Thermosynechococcus vestitus BP-1: one gene and its partner. Each later gene encodes a partner of the first gene's protein in a complex. Links are inferred from orthologs where the notes say so. Each region holds a gene or a part of one and is shown on either strand. Other genes may lie near its edges.

Region 1 (6,078 bases):
AAAGGTGCTGTCAATGCCACCGAAACCCTGCCCATTCACCGGCCTGCCCCCAGCTTTACCCAACTGGAAACTAAGCCCTCGGTCTTTGAAACGGGCATCAAGGTGATTGACCTGCTCACCCCCTATCGCCGTGGCGGCAAAATTGGCCTCTTTGGCGGTGCTGGCGTCGGCAAAACCGTGATCATGATGGAACTCATCAACAACATTGCCACCCAACATGGTGGGGTCTCGGTGTTTGCTGGCGTAGGTGAACGGACCCGCGAAGGCAATGACCTCTACAACGAAATGATTGAATCGGGGGTTATTGATAAAGACGATCCCAGTAAGTCCAAAATCGCCCTTGTCTATGGTCAAATGAATGAACCCCCCGGGGCACGGATGCGCGTCGGCCTCTCCGGGCTGACGATGGCTGAATACTTCCGCGATGTCAACAAGCAGGATGTGCTGCTGTTTATTGATAACATCTTCCGTTTTGTCCAAGCCGGTTCTGAGGTGTCGGCGCTCCTCGGTCGGATGCCCTCTGCGGTGGGATACCAACCCACCCTTGGGACGGATGTGGGGGCTCTGCAAGAGCGGATTACCTCAACCACCGAAGGTTCGATTACCTCGATTCAAGCAGTTTATGTGCCTGCGGATGACTTGACTGACCCTGCTCCCGCAACGACCTTTGCTCACTTGGATGGGACAACGGTGCTCTCCCGTAGTCTAGCCGCAAAAGGGATTTACCCCGCCGTGGATCCCCTCGGCTCCACCTCCAATATGTTGCAGCCGGACATTGTGGGTGAAGAGCACTATCAAACGGCACGGGCAGTCCAAGCTACCCTTCAGCGCTACAAAGAGCTTCAGGACATTATCGCTATTTTGGGTCTTGATGAACTCTCTGAGGAAGACCGCCTGACAGTGGCGCGGGCACGCAAAATTGAGCGCTTCTTATCTCAGCCTTTCTTTGTGGCGGAAGTGTTCACTGGTGCCCCCGGCAAATACGTCACCCTCGAAGAAACCATCAAAGGCTTCCAGATGATCCTCAGCGGTGAGCTGGATGATCTACCAGAGCAAGCCTTCTACATGGTGGGTAATATTGAGGAAGCCAAAGCTAAGGCTGAAAAACTGAAAGCATAGGTTTTACAGGTGTCAATACAGGGTGGGGCAACCCGCCCTTTGATCATTGAGTGGCAAGGGAAGCGTTATGGTGATGACTGTCCGGGTAATTGCGCCCGATAAAACCGTTTGGGATGCCCCCGCTGAGGAAGTGATTTTGCCCAGCACAACCGGGCAATTGGGGATTCTCTCAAATCATGCCCCCCTCTTAACTGCCTTGGAAACGGGTGTGATGCGGGTGCGCCAAGACCGCGAATGGGTGGCGATCGCTCTCATGGGGGGCTTTGCCGAAGTTGAAAACAACGAAGTGACGATTCTCGTCAACGGTGCCGAGCGCGGGGACACAATTGACCTTGAAAAAGCCAAGGCGGAGTTTGCCGCCGCACAGGCTGCCCTCGCTCAAGCCGAACAGGGGGAATCCAAACAGGCTAAAATTCAAGCCACCCAAGCCTTTCGTCGCGCCCGTGCTCGCTTGCAGGCCGCAGGGGGTGTGGTCGAGATTTAGCTTTTTCTCATTTTTTCTCATTTGATGAAGTTCAAAGCCTCCCCAACTGCTGACTGGGAGGTTTTTTATTTAGCTGGCCGCCGTTTGCTGCCGCAGGTAGGCTTGGATAAAGGGATCAAGGTTACCATCCATCACATCCTGAATGGCTGTCGTTTCCACCTCTGTGCGCAGGTCCTTGACCAGTTGATAGGGGTGAAAGACATAGTTGCGAATTTGGTTGCCCCAAGCCGCCTCAACGGCCTCGCCACGAATATCGGCAATTTCCTTGGCCTTTTGCTCTTGGGCAATCACCAATAGCTTCGCCTTGAGAATGGCAAGGGCCTTTTCCTTATTTTGCAGTTGCGATCGCTCCTGCGTGCAGCGGACAGCTAAGCCCGTTGGTTTATGGACAATGCGCACTGCCGTTTCCACCTTGTTGACGTTTTGCCCCCCCTTGCCACCACTGCGGGAAGTGGTAATTTCTAAATCGCTTTCGGGAATCTCAACGGTAACGGATTGATCCAGTTCGGGCATCACATCCACTCCAGCGAAGCTCGTTTGCCGTTTGCCATTGGCATTGAAGGGAGAAATGCGCACTAGCCGATGGGTACCCTTTTCAGAACGCAGATAGCCATAGGCGTAGCGACCGCGAATTTCCAAGGTTGCCGACTTAATACCTGCCTCTTCCCCTTCTGAAAGTTCTGCCAGATGGGTTTGGTAACCGTGGCGCTCTGCCCAGCGGGTGTACATCCGCAGCAACATTTCTGCCCAATCCTGGGCATCAGTCCCGCCCGCCCCAGCATTGATCGTGACAATAGCGTTGTTTTTGTCGTAGGGGCCACTGAGGAGTTGTTCCAGTTCCCAGCGATTCAACTGGGTGTCTAACTCCTTTAGCAGCGTAGTTGCCTCTGTCAGCAACCCTTCATCCAGTTCTAACTCCAGCAGTTCCAGGGCTGTTTCCACGTGTTCAATTGTTTTTTGCCACTGTTGGAGCTGGCTGAGGCTATCCTTAGCTTCAGTGAGTTGTTGCAGCGTGGCTTGAGCCGTGGCCTGATCAGTCCAGAAATCTGGCTGAGCGGCGGTGTGCTCAAGGTCATGAATCTTGGCCTTCAGTGCCGCTGGGTCAAAGACAGTCCTGGGTATGACCCAGGCGATCGCGCAACAGAGAAAAATCGCGTTTAAGGGTGCTTAAATCAGTCATTTTGGGATGCAAAGAATAGAGGGATTCTGTTGCCATTTTACCAAAGCAGATTCCCTGCAAAAGCTGTTGCTATTGGCTATTTCTAGGGCGGTCGAGGACTTCCAGGCAATAACTTCCAGGCAATAAATGTTAAAAGTTTCGCCCTTGCCCTAGGCCCCCTGCAAGTGTCACCATAATCCCTAGGTGAACTCTGGGGAATCTGACCCATGGCCATCAAAAACTCGCCCGAAGTCCCACGCAATCGTTGGATTGGTAATGCCTTACTCTTCCTCGGCTTGGGGTTTTTGCTCCTGAACCTCTTCTTTCCCCAACTCTTTGCACCGCGCCCGCCTCAGGTTCCCTACAGTATGTTTATCCATCAGGTGCAAGAGGGAGATGTCGCTCGCGTCTATCTGGGTCAAAATGAGATTCTCTATCAACTGAAGCCCCAAGGGGATAAACCGCCTCAAGTTTTAGCAACCACGCCGATCTTTGATCTTGAGTTACCCAAGCGCCTCGAGGAAAAGGGAGTGGAATTTGCAGCTGCTCCGCCCCCCCGCAATAGCTGGTTGTTAAATATCTTGGGTTGGGTGATTCCACCAATTGTTTTTGTCTTGATTCTTCAGTTCTTTGCCAATCGCCAAGCAGGCGGTGGTCCCCAGGGGGTACTCTCCATCAGTAAAAGCCGGGCGAAGGTCTATGTGGAGGGAGCAAACACCGGCATTCGCTTTGATGATGTGGCTGGGGTTGAGGAAGCTAAGGCAGAACTGGTGGAGATTGTGGATTTCCTAAAAAATCCCCAACGCTACATTCAAATTGGTGCCCGCATTCCCAAGGGGGTGCTGCTGGTGGGGCCACCGGGAACAGGGAAAACCCTGCTGGCCAAGGCCGTTGCCGGCGAAGCCAATGTCCCTTTTTTCTCCATTTCGGGTTCGGAGTTTGTCGAGCTATTTGTGGGCGTGGGGTCTGCCCGTGTACGGGATCTCTTTGAGCAGGCGAAAAAGCAAGCCCCCTGTATTGTCTTTATTGATGAATTGGATGCCATTGGTAAGTCCCGTTCTAGTGCGGGTTTCTATGGCGGCAATGATGAACGGGAGCAAACCCTGAACCAACTGCTCACAGAAATGGATGGCTTTGATGCCACGGGGGCAACGGTGATTGTCCTTGCTGCAACCAACCGCCCAGAAACCCTTGATCCGGCATTGCTGCGCCCCGGACGCTTTGATCGTCAAGTCTTAGTGGATCGCCCTGATTTGAGTGGTCGTGAAGCCATTTTGAAAATCCATGCCAAAAAGGTGAAACTAGCCCCTGAGGTAGATCTGCACGCGATCGCTGCCCGTACGCCCGGGTTTGCCGGTGCCGATTTGGCCAACTTGGTCAATGAAGCAGCCCTCCTAGCAGCTCGTCATCAGCGGGAAATGGTGACCCAGCAGGACTTTGCCGAAGCAATTGAACGCATTGTGGCAGGTCTGGAGAAGAAAAGCCGTGTCCTCAACGACAAAGAGAAGAAAATTGTCGCTTACCACGAAGTCGGTCATGCCCTTGTGGGCTGTGCGCTGCCGGGCAGTGGTCGGGTAGAAAAGATCTCCATTGTGCCCCGCGGCATGGCGGCTCTTGGTTACACATTGCAGTTGCCGACGGAGGACCGCTTCCTCCTTGATGAGCGGGAGCTGCGTGCCCAAATTGCCACGCTGCTGGGGGGGCGATCGGCGGAGGAGATTGTCTTTGGCACAATCACTACTGGAGCCGCCAATGATTTGCAACGGGCAACCGATTTGGCAGAGCGGATGGTGCGCAGCTACGGTATGAGCAAAGTTCTTGGCCCCCTTGCCTTTGAGCAACAACAGTCCAGCTTTTTGACAAACACTGGCATGATGCTACGGGCCGTGAGTGAGGAAACCGCTCAAGCCATCGACCGTGAAGTAAAGGAAATTGTTGAGTCAGCTCACCAGCAGGCGCTCAGTATCCTCCAAGAAAACCGTGACCTTCTTGAGGCGATCGCCCAAAAACTCTTGGAAAAAGAAGTGATTGAGGGTGAAGAACTTCAGGAGCTACTGGCTCAGGTGAAAACTCCCGCCGCTGCCTAACCAAGGGAGCCGCAAAAACGCAAAAAAAAGACCAGCGGCTAACTGGTCATTCAGTCCAATGTTTCTGTCTCAAAGGAGAAGTCAAGGCGCCCATAAAACATGCAGGGGAGCCAAAAACGGCACTGCCTTAGCTTCCCTTCTCTTTCTATGATAATGGAGCCAGAGTCACAAAAATTCACATATATAAATAAAATCTTTAGGTATTTCTACTCAAACCCATAACCGCAGGTAATCAGTTTAGCGGCCACCGACGGTAATGGCATCCACTTTGATGTGGGGCTGACCCACGGTGACGTAGATACTACCGCTAATCGAGCCACAGAAACCGGGAGCAAGGGCAAGATCATTGGCGGACATGGAAATTCGCTGCATGATTTCTTTGGCTTCGCCAATCAGTGTGGCTCCTTTGAGGGGGTGTTTGATTTGGCCGTTGTCAATCCAGTAGGCCTCCTCAACGGCAAAGTTAAATTGACCCGTGGCACCGACACTACCACCTCCCATGCGTTTACAGTAAATGCCGCGATCAATGGAGGCAATTAGATCCTCAACAGTGTACTTGCCGGGGGCAATGTAGGTGTTGCGCATCCGCGAAGCGGCAGCATAGGTATAGCTTTGGCGTCGGCCACTGCCAGTGCGGGGGTGGCCCGTGCGCATGGAGCCTGCGCGATCGCTCAGGAAGTTCTTGAGGATACCATTTTCAATCAGCAACGTCCGCTGTGTCGGCATCCCCTCATCGTCCATATCTAGACTGCCAAAGGCACCGCTGGTAATTCCCTCATCCCAAGCGGTCAAGTTTTCATGGGCAATTTTCTCGCCTTTTTTATCGGCAAACGGGGTCGTACCCCGTTCAATTTGAGTCGTTTCCAAAAGATGACCACAGGCTTCATGGAAGATCACACCCCCAAATTGGTTAGCCATGATCACTGGGTAAGTGCCCGATTCCACGTAGTCGGCATAGAGCATTTTGCCGGCCGCTTCGGCAACGGTATCGGCCAAGGTGATGTAGTCCCACTGGCGCAAAAAATCTGGATTGCTGGTATCGCCACTGCGCTCACCAATGGCAGCACGGTGCTCGCCATCCGTACAGAGAACAGAGGCCACTGCCGACTGGGTAAGGCGAATGTCACGGCCAAAAGTGCCATCACTGGCGGCCACCATCACCTCTTGCCAATCGCGGAAATAACTGAGGCGACGAGATTGGAGATGGGGGGTTCTCTGGCGCAGGCGAT
Region 2 (10,735 bases), 140 kb from region 1 along the record:
GGGTGGCGGCTTGATAGCTGGGCGCATCTCAGAACGAACACTGACCTTGAGCGGTGGGGCTTTATTTTTAATCTTCGCGATTGTCACCGCCTTACAAGGGATGCCCAAGCTGTCTTAAGTTCGACCTATCTTGCTCTCCAGCAAACGTACCTAGAGGAGGCGGCCAGAGGTGGCAAACTCCTGCACCACAGCCCAAATAAACTCCTCAAGGGAGCGCACCCCCGCCTGATCCTCAAACACCTTTGGCAGATTGTTTTGGATTTTGGCGCGAATCCACTGGCGATAGTCAGCATGTTGACCCAGTTCAATCGCTTTTTGAACATACGCAGATGCATCTGGAGCAATCAACTCCGGTATTTCCAACAGGGTCAGAATAGCAGCTGTATGCCGCCCCCGCATAAAGCGCCCCGGTGTGGTCACCATCGGTACTTGGGCATAGTAGAGCGCTTCTAGGGTTGAATTGCCCCCTGACCATTCTAAACTGTCTAAGAAAATATCCAGACAGTGCAACATTGAGGTGAAGCCATAGAAGTTTAAGGGGCGAGAGAAAAAGCAGTACTCCCTATAGTCAAGATTTTTGGCAGCAAAGGCCCGTTCGAGGCGCTGTTCAAACCGGCGGCGGCTCTTTTTAGTCATAAAGTGGGTAATAAAGACAAATTGGCAATTCCCCACCGCTGCAGCAATTTCTGGATAGATATGGTCAAACTGTGGCAGGTACTTAAAGACACTCTGGAGGCAGCCGTAGATCACCGCATCACTTTTGAGGCCAAATTCCTCGCGGGTAATGGGCGATCGCGAGTCTGGCGGCATCGGACTAAAGGCAATTCCCAAATTTTTTAGCCTGATGAGTTTTTCAGCGTAATACTTTTGGCCATCGGCTGGTTCCATCAGCTCACTACTGAGGAAATAATCAATTGTGGGCAGGCCAGAGGTGTCGGGATGCCCCCAAGACATACATTGAATCGGCGCTAATCTTAAAGCAGCAATTTGAATCAGTTGTAAATCCATCCCCAGTTCGGGAAAAATCACTAAATGCAATTGATCAGCGCGGATCTGCTCAAACCATTCTTGGGGGGACTTGCTGCCCATCACAAAGCGATGACAGTAGGTTTTTGCTTGTTCGGTGCAGCGATCGCCCCAATCCTGCACATAGTAGCCATAGAGCTGAAACTTTTCTCTATCGAGATGTTTGAGCCAACCGTGGAGCATCAGTTTCCAAACCGTATGCTCAAAAAAGTGACCGCAGACCAATCCAATCCGCAGTGGCTCATTGGCCTTCACGGCTGGCATCGGTGGCCGCTCTGAGGCACTGGGAATCATACTCATCATGATTTCATGGACAATCTGGCCATATTTTTGTTGCAGATCGCGGGTTTCATCCCCCTGATAGGGCAGTAAAAATGTCCCCACGTTCCCGAGCCACTGATACAGATATTTTTTCTGATCCAAAGGGAAGCTTTGAAACCGTTGATAGAAATCGGATATCGATTCCCTAATTTTTTGGCGACATTCATTGAGCTCTTCTACATCTTTATAGACATAGAGGAGATAACTCAGGGATTTGAGAAAATCAATGCCAATTTGCCAGTCGGGTCTGAGTTCAATGGCTTTTTCGTAGGCCCTAAGGCGCTGTTGCAAATCACTATCAGCGGCACTGAGCAGTGCCAAACGATACCAAGATTCTGCTAAGTTAGAATCTATTGCTAGCGCATGATTGAGAGCGGAGATGGCTGCCTGATGGTTTTTGTCCTTCCATTTATTCAGCGCCAGTTTTTGCCATCCCTGGACAAAGGCAGGATGGGTTTTTTGCTCAGCAGTCTGTTGAATAAATTCCTCGATGCACCCCATAATTGAGAACCTAGCAATGACGACGGTATCGGTCCAGATTTAGGAAGACTCTCCCTTGCTTGGGAACAACAATCTCACTCTGGTTGTAGATTTTTGCCTAAGTGCTTTACAGCTTGCCACACTGCACACCCACTCCAGTCACTATTCTATGTGTGTCTATGCGTGTTGCCTTGTGCTGCCACAGGAGTAGGCCCCCTGGCGATCGCCCGACTTGGCACCGTCCTGAGGGGCATTCAGAACAGGGATCCCCTACTGCGGTGCAAAAGCGCTATTGGGTTCGGATTTGGGACAAACCTGCCCCTGGATAGTAGGTGCCTAAGATTTGCAGATAGTTGTAGCCGCGCTTGCCCAACTCATAGGCGCCTGTCTGACTCATGCCCCGCCCGCCAAAGACGTCCCGCACAATATCGTCGGTAGCGGCATACATCGAAATCATGATGCGGCCGCTTTTGGTGAGAACAATTCCCCGCGTCGCTTGCACTGCCGCTTGAGTAGTGTTCCACTCCGTCTCAATACCGCGATACACTTGCCAGCGTTCGTCGTTCCCCAGATCAAAAAAGCGGCTAGCGGGCTGGAACATGTGGGCAAGGGCATAGGAACGGGCGGCGATCGCCTGGGCCTTCAGGGTCTCCATTGGCCAGTCGGGATACACCTCTGAACCGACCACACTCACTAAGTACTCTTCTAAGTGTCAAGACCCGTGACATTATCTACCCTTGAAACGAAGAGGTCTGGTCGCTCAGTTTGCCACCATCGCAGTTTCTCAATGGGAGTCATGTGGCCCAAAACGCGTTGGGGAATGCGGTGATTGTACGCCCAAAGGTATCGCGTGAGCGTCTCTTGCAAGTCGGCTGCCGAGACAAAGCGTTCAGCGCGCAGAATCTCCGCAATGCGGCCGTTGAAGCGTTCCACCATCCCGTTGGTTTGCGGATGGCGGGGTTGGATGAGCCGATGGGTGATGCGCTTTTCACGACAGAGCTGATCAAACGGATGGTGTCCCGTGGGTTGGCGTTCGCCTGCGGAGGAGAAACGGTCGGTAAACTCCTTGCCGTTATCAGTCAGCACCGTACGCACCACGAAAGGAGCGTTGGCAAGGACATTTGCAAGAAAGCGCGTTGCCGATTCTGCGCTCTTCTCCTCGTGGATTGCCAAATAGACCCAGCGCGTTGCCCGATCAATCGCGACAAAGAGGTAGCGGCGCTGCTCCTCATCCGGCATTTGTGGCAGGTATTTGACGTCGATGTGGATGAACCCAGGTGCGTACGCTTTGAACTGCCGCGTGGTGCTTTTGGGACTGCCTTCGAGGCTTTCGCGTTCCTTTTGCAGTATCCTGAGGTTCGAGACTCCGTGGCGACGCAGGCAGCGATCCAGCGCTGAGCGGCTCAGATTGGGGTTGAGGAACGTCCGGGCAAGAACGAGAAGGTCATCAAGAGGCAGCAAAAGGAGCTTACGCACCTCAACGATCACAAGCTCTTGCGCTTCCGTAAGCGTCGTTTGCAGGCGGTGCGGGCGGGTGCTTTTGTCTTCAACGGTTGCGCGCTTACGCCATTTCGCTACCGTGTGCCGGTGGATCCCGTAACGTCTGGCAAGCTCGCGATGACTGATCGAAGCCGGTGCTTGTTGGATTTCACGGCGAATTCGGGGTGTCGTTCGGGCGTTGGCATGAATACGTGGCATGGTGATACTCCATCGTTGAACGCTTTCCGACCTTGGAACAAGCACTCAAGGAGCCGGTACGCTTCGAAGAGTTTAGCACGACTTCTGGGAATATAATGATGCGGGACCTGACATCTAAGTCCACTTGATTGACAGCCGTGATGGCATTGCCCTGGGCAATGAGGCGAACACTACCGCGATACCATTTATCGCCAACAAAGGTGAGTTGATTCCTGGGGCAAAGCCATAGGGAGGGGGCAAGGGGTTGACCATTCCAGAGCAGCATACCCTCGCGGGCCGTCACCACCACTCCCTGGGAAGGAGCCAGCTGCGCGATCGCCTGCTGTTGATCATTGGTGACGGTAGTGGCGACGGCAGTGCCAACAATGAGTTGACTTTGATCGCGGGCGATCGCCACCCGTACGTGAGGGGCAGGGCCTTGGCTCGGAGGCACGGGTTGCAGGGCAGGAGAGGCCACAGCGGGCAACATTGCCTGGGCGGGGGCTGAGGCAGCCACGGGGGGCTGAGGAGCTTTCTTGGGGACGGTTGCCAGGAGGGGATCGCGGCCATCCAAAATCCGCCGGGGCAAAGGTCGTTCGGGCTTAAGGGCATTTGGTAAAGGAATTGGCTCTGACAGAGCCATAGGTGTGGGTGATAAGCTCCGCAAAAACCAGACTCCTAGACCCCCACTGGCGATCGTGGCCATCGTAAAGGAAATGAGCAAGGGTGAGCGTCCCCCTTTTGTCCCTTGGAACAGAACCCAGCTCATTCAGGTGTCATCTCCGCTCGCACCTTGCCTATTGTATAGGGGAGCAGGGAATTTGCCATGCAACCTCTGTTGATTTAGCTGATTTAGGACGGCAAGGAAGCGGCGATCTGCTGTAGCCATTGCTCCACCGTATCCCCATAAACAGCTAAGCTATACTCCTGTTCTGCCTGTTGCCGACAGGCGGCCCGATCAATTTGATCGATCTTGCCAATGGCGGCAATGAGAGCCTCAACAGAATCTGGGGTAATGAGAAACCCCGTTTGGCCATCGCGGACAATTTCCCTTGGCCCACCACGATTGTAGGCAATGACGGGAACACCACAGGCAAGGCTCTCAATGACCACATTGCCAAAGGCTTCAACCCAACGGGAGGTGAGCAGGAGGGCACGACACCGCCGCAAGCGGGACTGCATTTCCCGAGTGGGGAAAAATCCTAGATATTCAATGGGGGCATCGGGGTAGTCAGCTTGGATCCGCTGCCAATAATCGATATCCTGCAACTGCCCCATGATTTTTAAGGGGGTGCGAGTGACATTAACAGCGGCAACCGCATCTTCAAGTCCCTTTTCAGGCGCAATCCGCCCCAGCCAGCAAAGGGCATCCTCTGGTTCTGCACAAAAGTCATAGAGCGAAAGATCAAGGCCACTGCCTAAACACACACAGCGATCGCCAAAGGGGAAGGTGGCCGCTTGGGTACGGGTATAGACACCAATGGTTCCCGGATACTTGTCAATGACACTGGCGATCGCCTGATCCATGACGTCGGAGATTGAGGCCATACTCACCAGATGGCCCACCGGACGGCTTAAAAACGGCGTCAGGTAAAAGGGCAACCAATCGTAGGCAAAGTTGACAATGACATCAAAGTCCTGTTGAAGCTGCCGCACCCGTGCCCACATATTGGCTAAGACACTATTGGGCGGCAGTGTAATTGGTTGATCGCGGGTTTGATGCTGCGCTGGCACCTGCAGATGTCCCGCCACTGGTTCAATGGTAGCCGCCACTGGCAAGTGGGAACCCTCGGGGGCAAGGATGTGTATAGTGTGCTGGCGATCGCCCAAGGCCTGAGCCATATTGAGGATCGTCAATTCAACGCCACCCCCTTTGCCTGTGCCTAGGGGGCCAACCGAAGTGGAAACAAACAGGAGTTTCAGAGGTCAACTCCTAGCGCAGAGCCTCAGCCCCCGCCACCACTTCAAGAATTTCTTGGGTAATGGCGGCTTGACGGGCTTTGTTGTAGGAGAGGGTCAGAGTACCAATCAGGGCTTGAGCATTATCACTGGCGTTGTTCATTGCCGTCATCCGTGCCGCCAATTCTGAGGCAGCAGCCTCCTGCAGTGCTCGTAGCAACTGGTTATTCAAGTACAGGGGCAGTAGGGCATCGAGAATTTGCAGCGGATCCTGCTCAAAAATCATATCGGAGGGCAGAGCGGGCAGCGTCGAGGTTACTTTCTCGCGGTTGACTTCCAAATGAGAGCCACGGGTTGTCAGGCGGAAAATTTCATCATCGGCGGTTTCCAGCCCTTGGGGATCGAGGGGGAGCAGGGTTTGGACAACGGGCTTTGAGCTAATGAGGGAAACAAATTTGGTGTAGATGAGCTCCACCCGATCCACCGTTTCCGAAAGGAAGAGGGAGAGCAGTTCACTGGCAATTTGACCGGCTTCACTGGCGGAGGGGATCTGCTCTAGGCCAGAATAGACTGCATCAATGGGATAGTCACGGCGCTGGAAATATTGAGCTGCCTTGCGACCCACAATCACTAGGGTGTATTTGAGGCCCTCGGCTTCGAGTTCTTGGAGACGTTCCTTAGCTCGGCGAATGACATTAGTGTTGTAACCGCCACACAGCCCGCGATCGCCTGTTACCACCAGCAGCGCCACCGTCTTCACCGGGCGCTTTGCCAACAGCGGCAAATCCACGTCCTCGAAACGCAGTCGAGTCTGCAAGCTGTAGAGCACCTGGGCCAAGCGATCGGCAAAGGGACGACTCGCCATGACTTGCTCTTGGGCACGGCGAACTTTTGCTGCCGCCACAAGGCGCATAGCTTCAGTGATCTTGCGGGTATCTTTAATCGTTTTGATGCGATCGCGAATAGCTTTGAGATTGGCCACGGTAATTTAAACTCCTAAGCAAAGCGTCCCTGCCCTAAAATTTTAGCCCAGAGGGGGATCGCCTAAGCAGTGTTTTCCCTGGGGGTTGACCCACCCCTACCCGCCAGCGTTGTGATCACAGGAACCGCTAAGGCAGCAGCAGGGGGAAGGATGCGGCCAAGGGGTTGAGGGAGATTGAAGCTGAGGCCCAAGGCAGAAACCACGGTTGCGGCAATGCCAGTTATCCAAAGCACTGTGTCGCGTTGCCGTTGTTGTCGCTTCAGACGGTGATTTTCCTGGGCAGCAAGGGTGAGTTCGGTGGGCACAACGGTTGAGGATTGATTGCGCAATCCTTCTAAATCCTGCTGTAGGCTTTGCAGTTCGTTTTGGACTTGAGAAAGTTCCTCTTGCAGGCGATCGCGCTCCTTTTCCACTTGAGTGAGTTGCCGTGTCACCTCCGCCAAGCGTTGAGCAAGGTCTGGATCGGGGGACTTCGCTAGAAGTGCTGTATCCTCCAAAGGCGCCCCTGGGGCAGCAGCCAGGAGAGTTTGCACTTGCTCTTCTAGAGCGGCCTTTTCGGTTTGCAGGGCAGTTAGCTGAGCTTGCAGTTCCTGTACTTGGGAGGCTTGAAGTTGCAAGGTCGCGAGTTGCTGCTGAAGTTCGTCCTGCTGAATGAGAGCCTGGGCCAGTTCCTGTTCCAGATTTTGCCGCAGGCCCCTCAAGGTGTCATTTTCTTCGCGCAGGCGCTCAAGGTCTTGGCTCAGGTGATCTCGCTGCTGTTGAACGTTGTTGAGTTCTGCGGTGAGCTGGCTAATTTGCGCCTCTAGGGATTGGTTCTGGGCGATCGCCCGCTGTTGTGCGGTGAGGGTGAGGGACTCTAGCTCAGCCGTCAGGGAGTTTAGATCAATATCCTGTGGAAGGGACGCCTCCAACTCACCCAAATCACTGATGATGTTCTCTAGTAGGTCGTCGGGTTGGTTGCTAGGGGATTCTGGACTGGCCATGGTCCGGATACCTGCGGGAGTGCTAAGAATTGCTCCAATTATAGCGATCGCCGTCCCTATCCTCTAGGCTAGAAGGCGTTCCTTAGGTCTCAAACTCACCTCGATGCTCAAACGCGAACTGGGACTTTGGGGCGCGATTTTAACGGGTCTAGGCTCAATGATTGGTACGGGGCTGTTTTTGACATACTCACCGCCCTAAAGTGCGATGATTCTTGACGCTTCACTGGGTGATGCTACCGAAGTAGTCTTACTCCCCCTCTGCGTCCATTTATAGTCGTGGCAATGCCCTATCCCGACTTTCTCTATGTTTCTTGCGGCATTTTCGTCTCTATCGTGCTCTGTACCACAATTTAGACATACAACAGAGCGGACAGATAGATCGATTTTGCCCCATTTAAAACCGCATGTTGAGCAAGTCCGACTGGTTGGCTCCCATCGGTCAATGACAATAAACTCACGGTTTAGTTTGTTGCACTTAGCCTCAACTAAAACCCTGAATTCTCGCCAACCTTGCAAGCTAATTGCTCTAGCGAGTTTGCGGTTCTTCACCATTCCAGAGACATTCAAGTCTTCCAGCGTGATCACTTGGTTCTCGATAACCACGCGGGTAGACACTTTATGCAAGAAATCCCTGCGAATGTCTGAAATCCGACTATGAAGCTTAGCGATTTGCAGTCTTGTTTTCTCCCGCCGTTGGCTTCCTTTAACTTGACGGGCAAGTTTGCGTTGTTTTCGCCTGATCTTTCTATCTAACTTGGAATACTCAGGGCCATCAATCTTTTCGCCCGTACTTAAAGTAGCAAAGGCTTTAATTCCCAAATCAATGCCGATAGAAGGATTACTTGCAGGTTGATCAACTGGGTCGATCTCGACGACAAAACTGAGAAAATATCGATTTGCAGCATCTTTAATCACCGTCACTGAGCTTGGTTTAGAAGGAAGCTTTCTTGACCAAATTGGTCTGACGTTACCAATCTTCGCTAGATAAACTTCTTCGCCTTTAATTGAAAATCCATAGGTAGTAAATCTGGCGGATTGTCTTTCTGTCAAATCTAGGAGGGTTGACCTTTTTGCCTTTTCGCCGACCTTTAATTTAATCGAAGAAGTTTTTATAGGCAACTCCTAAATCGGCAACGGACTGCTGTAACGGGACATTAGAAACATCAGACAACCATTGCCGCTCTGGTGTTTTCTTCCCTTGGGTAATTACTAGCTTTTGCAATTCACTAGTTTTTGGCAATTTATCAGATTTCTTGCAGATTTCCAGGGCATCGTTCCATACCACACGGACACACCCAAACAACTGAGCTAGGCGTTGTCGTTGTTGGTCTGTGGGATAGAAACGATACCTATATCTAGCTTTCATTGGTCGTGATATAGTTGGTCTGTAGCTAGATTATAGGTTGGTCTACAGGCAATGTCAAGTCATCTTCGTAAAGGGAGACATAGTGTTACGGACCTGAAGATTCATTTGGTATGCGTGACTAAGTATTGCCGGCCAGTCCTTAGCGCTGAGGGATTAGAGCTGATCGAGAAATCGTTTCGAGAAGTCGCCAAGAAGATGGATTTCCAGATTCTTGAATTTAACGGCGAGGAAGACCATGTCCATGCGCTAATCGAGTACCCTCCTAAACTTTCTCTTTCGCAGATCGTAAATGCGCTTAAAGGCGTATCTAGTCGTCGATATGGAAAAGCTGCACTACCAAAACCCCATGAAGAATCACTTTGGAGCCCTAGTTATTTTGCGGCATCTGTTGGAGGAGCACTGTTAGAGGTGCTTAAGGAATACATGAGAAATCAAAAGTCCTAAAAGGACGGGGCTTGTATCCCATTTCATTGGTCAATTCCCCGTTCACCCCCGGTGGGGGCATTCCAGCCCGGATCCGCCAGCCAGCGCACATAGTCATCGTGGAACTTGGCATTCACCTCTTCCGGGGAGAGGCCTTCCCACTGACCATAGTGAATTTCCCGCAGACCGTCGCGGATCTGCATCTGGAGACCCAGGCGATCGCACAGGGGTTGTGCCGTGGTTCGAGCTCGCACCATTGGGCTGACAAAGACTGCCTGCCAAGATAACTGGGCATAGTGCTCAGCAAAAGCTTCAGCCATCGCCAGGCCAGCATCCGTCAAGGGTGGATCCAACTCTCCACAGTAGGCATTGGCGCGACTAAAACTCGTTTGCCCGTGGCGCAAGAAATAGAGTGTTAAGACCACAACCTTCACTCTCTACCGCTAGGGGCAGCATAGTTGAAAGGCGCAAAGCTCGTCAACGCTGAGTTGTGTCCAATACACTCAATGTAACGCCTTGGTAATAATGCCCCAAAATTTGGTCGTAGGTGTAACCCTGCAATGCCATACCATAGGCTCCCCATTGACTCAAGCCCAGGCCATGGCCGTGACCCCGTCCAGTAATTGTAAAAGCCACTGGCACACTTTGAGCCCGTTGACTGGCCACATTGCCATACTCTGGTGTAATCGTTAGTAGGGTACTGCGCAGTCCCAAAACCCGCCGTAGTTCACTGGCTGAAATTGTGCGGCGACCCGCAGTGCCCACTACCTGCACTGACATGACTCGCCCTTGGGGTGTCAATTGTAAGGGGCGAAAGCCAAGAATCATCCCTATCCCAGGGAAGCGCTGTTGCAGTTGGGCGGCGGTAAAACGAACCGTCCACTGAAAGTGGGGGGAAACTTGGTCAAAGTCAGGGCTACCGCGCAGGTAAGGAACCACAGTTTGCCAAACGTGTTCCGAATTTTCGGTATGCCCCCCTGAGGAGGCATGGAAGACCGCTTCAATGATTTGGCCGTTGTAGGTGAGCACTTGACCGCGTGTGGCGGCAACGGCGGCCAGGGTACTGGCGGTTTCTGAACTGACCCCCGGATATACCTGATGAGTGACGGTGGCCCCTACATCAAAAAGACTGCCGGGACGACGGCGTTCGCGATCGCGCCGAAAGAGAACAAAGGAACGGGAAGCCACTGCTTGGGCTTTGAGGGCTTCTAGGGGCCAAGAGGGATACATTTCCTTGCCCACCACACTGGGCAGATACTCCTCTAAATCCACAAGATTGATGGCGAGAATCCCCTCAGGGGTACTCACCAATTGCAACCGGCCGCGATACCAGCGATCGCCCACTCGCACGAGTCCATTGTCTCGAGGTTCGAGGAAAACTTGCCGCCCACCCACGCCCCCTACTTGTACCCTAGCCCCTGTGAGGACAGCGGTAATATGCTGCTGCGGTGCCACTGTCAGGACCCGGCCCACCTCATCCCGTAATTGCGCTGCGGTGGAGCTACTAATTGTGACTTGACGCACCCGATCTAAAACTGCAACTCGCAATTCCACTGCTGTGGCCGTCAATTGTAGGAG

What was found.
Region 2: the proteins of atpC (region 1) and TLL_RS01985 are in contact, whole or in part, in a cryo-EM structure (PDB 9ITS), measured with the Chloroflexus aurantiacus proteins. The link is inferred for Thermosynechococcus vestitus BP-1 from one-to-one orthologs. Residues at the interface, in WP_012258892.1 of Chloroflexus aurantiacus: Glu6, Val8, Thr9, Ala10, Glu11, Arg12, Val13, Thr26, Lys27, Asp28, Pro39, Leu40, Met41, Thr42, Ile43, Phe66, Glu68, Val69, Leu70, Arg73, Thr75, Leu77, Ala78, Asp79, Arg102, Gln107, Arg110, Asp111, Leu114, Ala117; in WP_012258894.1 of Chloroflexus aurantiacus: Pro2, Arg9, Arg10, Arg12, Ser13, Val14, Asn16, Val17, Ile20, Thr21, Met24, Val27, Lys31, Arg34, Ala41, Thr42, Pro44, Tyr45, Arg48, Met49, Val52, Arg88, Leu90, Arg142, Asp145, Ala146, Lys148, Leu149, Val205, Asp206.

Annotation. Positions count from the first base shown.
Region 1 is NC_004113.1:524,636-530,713, forward strand. The notes cover bases 1-2,894. They hold atpC (ATP synthase F1 subunit epsilon), read left to right. Parts: upstream 1-1,186; coding sequence 1,187-1,603; downstream 1,604-2,894. Other genes in these bases: atpD (F0F1 ATP synthase subunit beta), read left to right, coding at 1-1,119. Also shown: ftsH4 (ATP-dependent zinc metalloprotease FtsH), read left to right, coding at 2,990-4,849; TLL_RS02700 (TldD/PmbA family protein), read right to left, coding at 5,087-6,078. UniProt on the Escherichia coli protein: Produces ATP from ADP in the presence of a proton gradient across the membrane.
Region 2 is NC_004113.1:378,963-389,697, forward strand. The notes cover bases 4,412-7,182. They hold TLL_RS01985 (F0F1 ATP synthase subunit gamma), read right to left. Parts: upstream 6,386-7,182; coding sequence 5,438-6,385; downstream 4,412-5,437. Other genes in these bases: TLL_RS01980 (glycosyltransferase), read right to left, coding at 4,412-5,238; TLL_RS12825 (hypothetical protein), read left to right, coding at 5,224-5,391; TLL_RS01990 (hypothetical protein), read right to left, coding at 6,448-7,182. In the rest of the region: TLL_RS01955 (TMEM165/GDT1 family protein), read left to right, coding at 1-118; TLL_RS01960 (hypothetical protein), read right to left, coding at 151-1,848; TLL_RS01965 (SpoIID/LytB domain-containing protein), read right to left, coding at 2,117-2,521; TLL_RS01970 (IS481-like element ISTel1 family transposase), read right to left, coding at 2,533-3,525; TLL_RS01975 (hypothetical protein), read right to left, coding at 3,476-4,273; more of TLL_RS01980, read right to left, coding at 4,357-4,411; more of TLL_RS01990, read right to left, coding at 7,183-7,368; tnpA (IS200/IS605-like element ISTel2 family transposase), read left to right, coding at 8,786-9,178; TLL_RS02010 (SpoIID/LytB domain-containing protein), read right to left, coding at 9,635-10,735. UniProt on the Escherichia coli protein: Produces ATP from ADP in the presence of a proton gradient across the membrane. The gamma chain is believed to be important in regulating ATPase activity and the flow of protons through the CF(0) complex.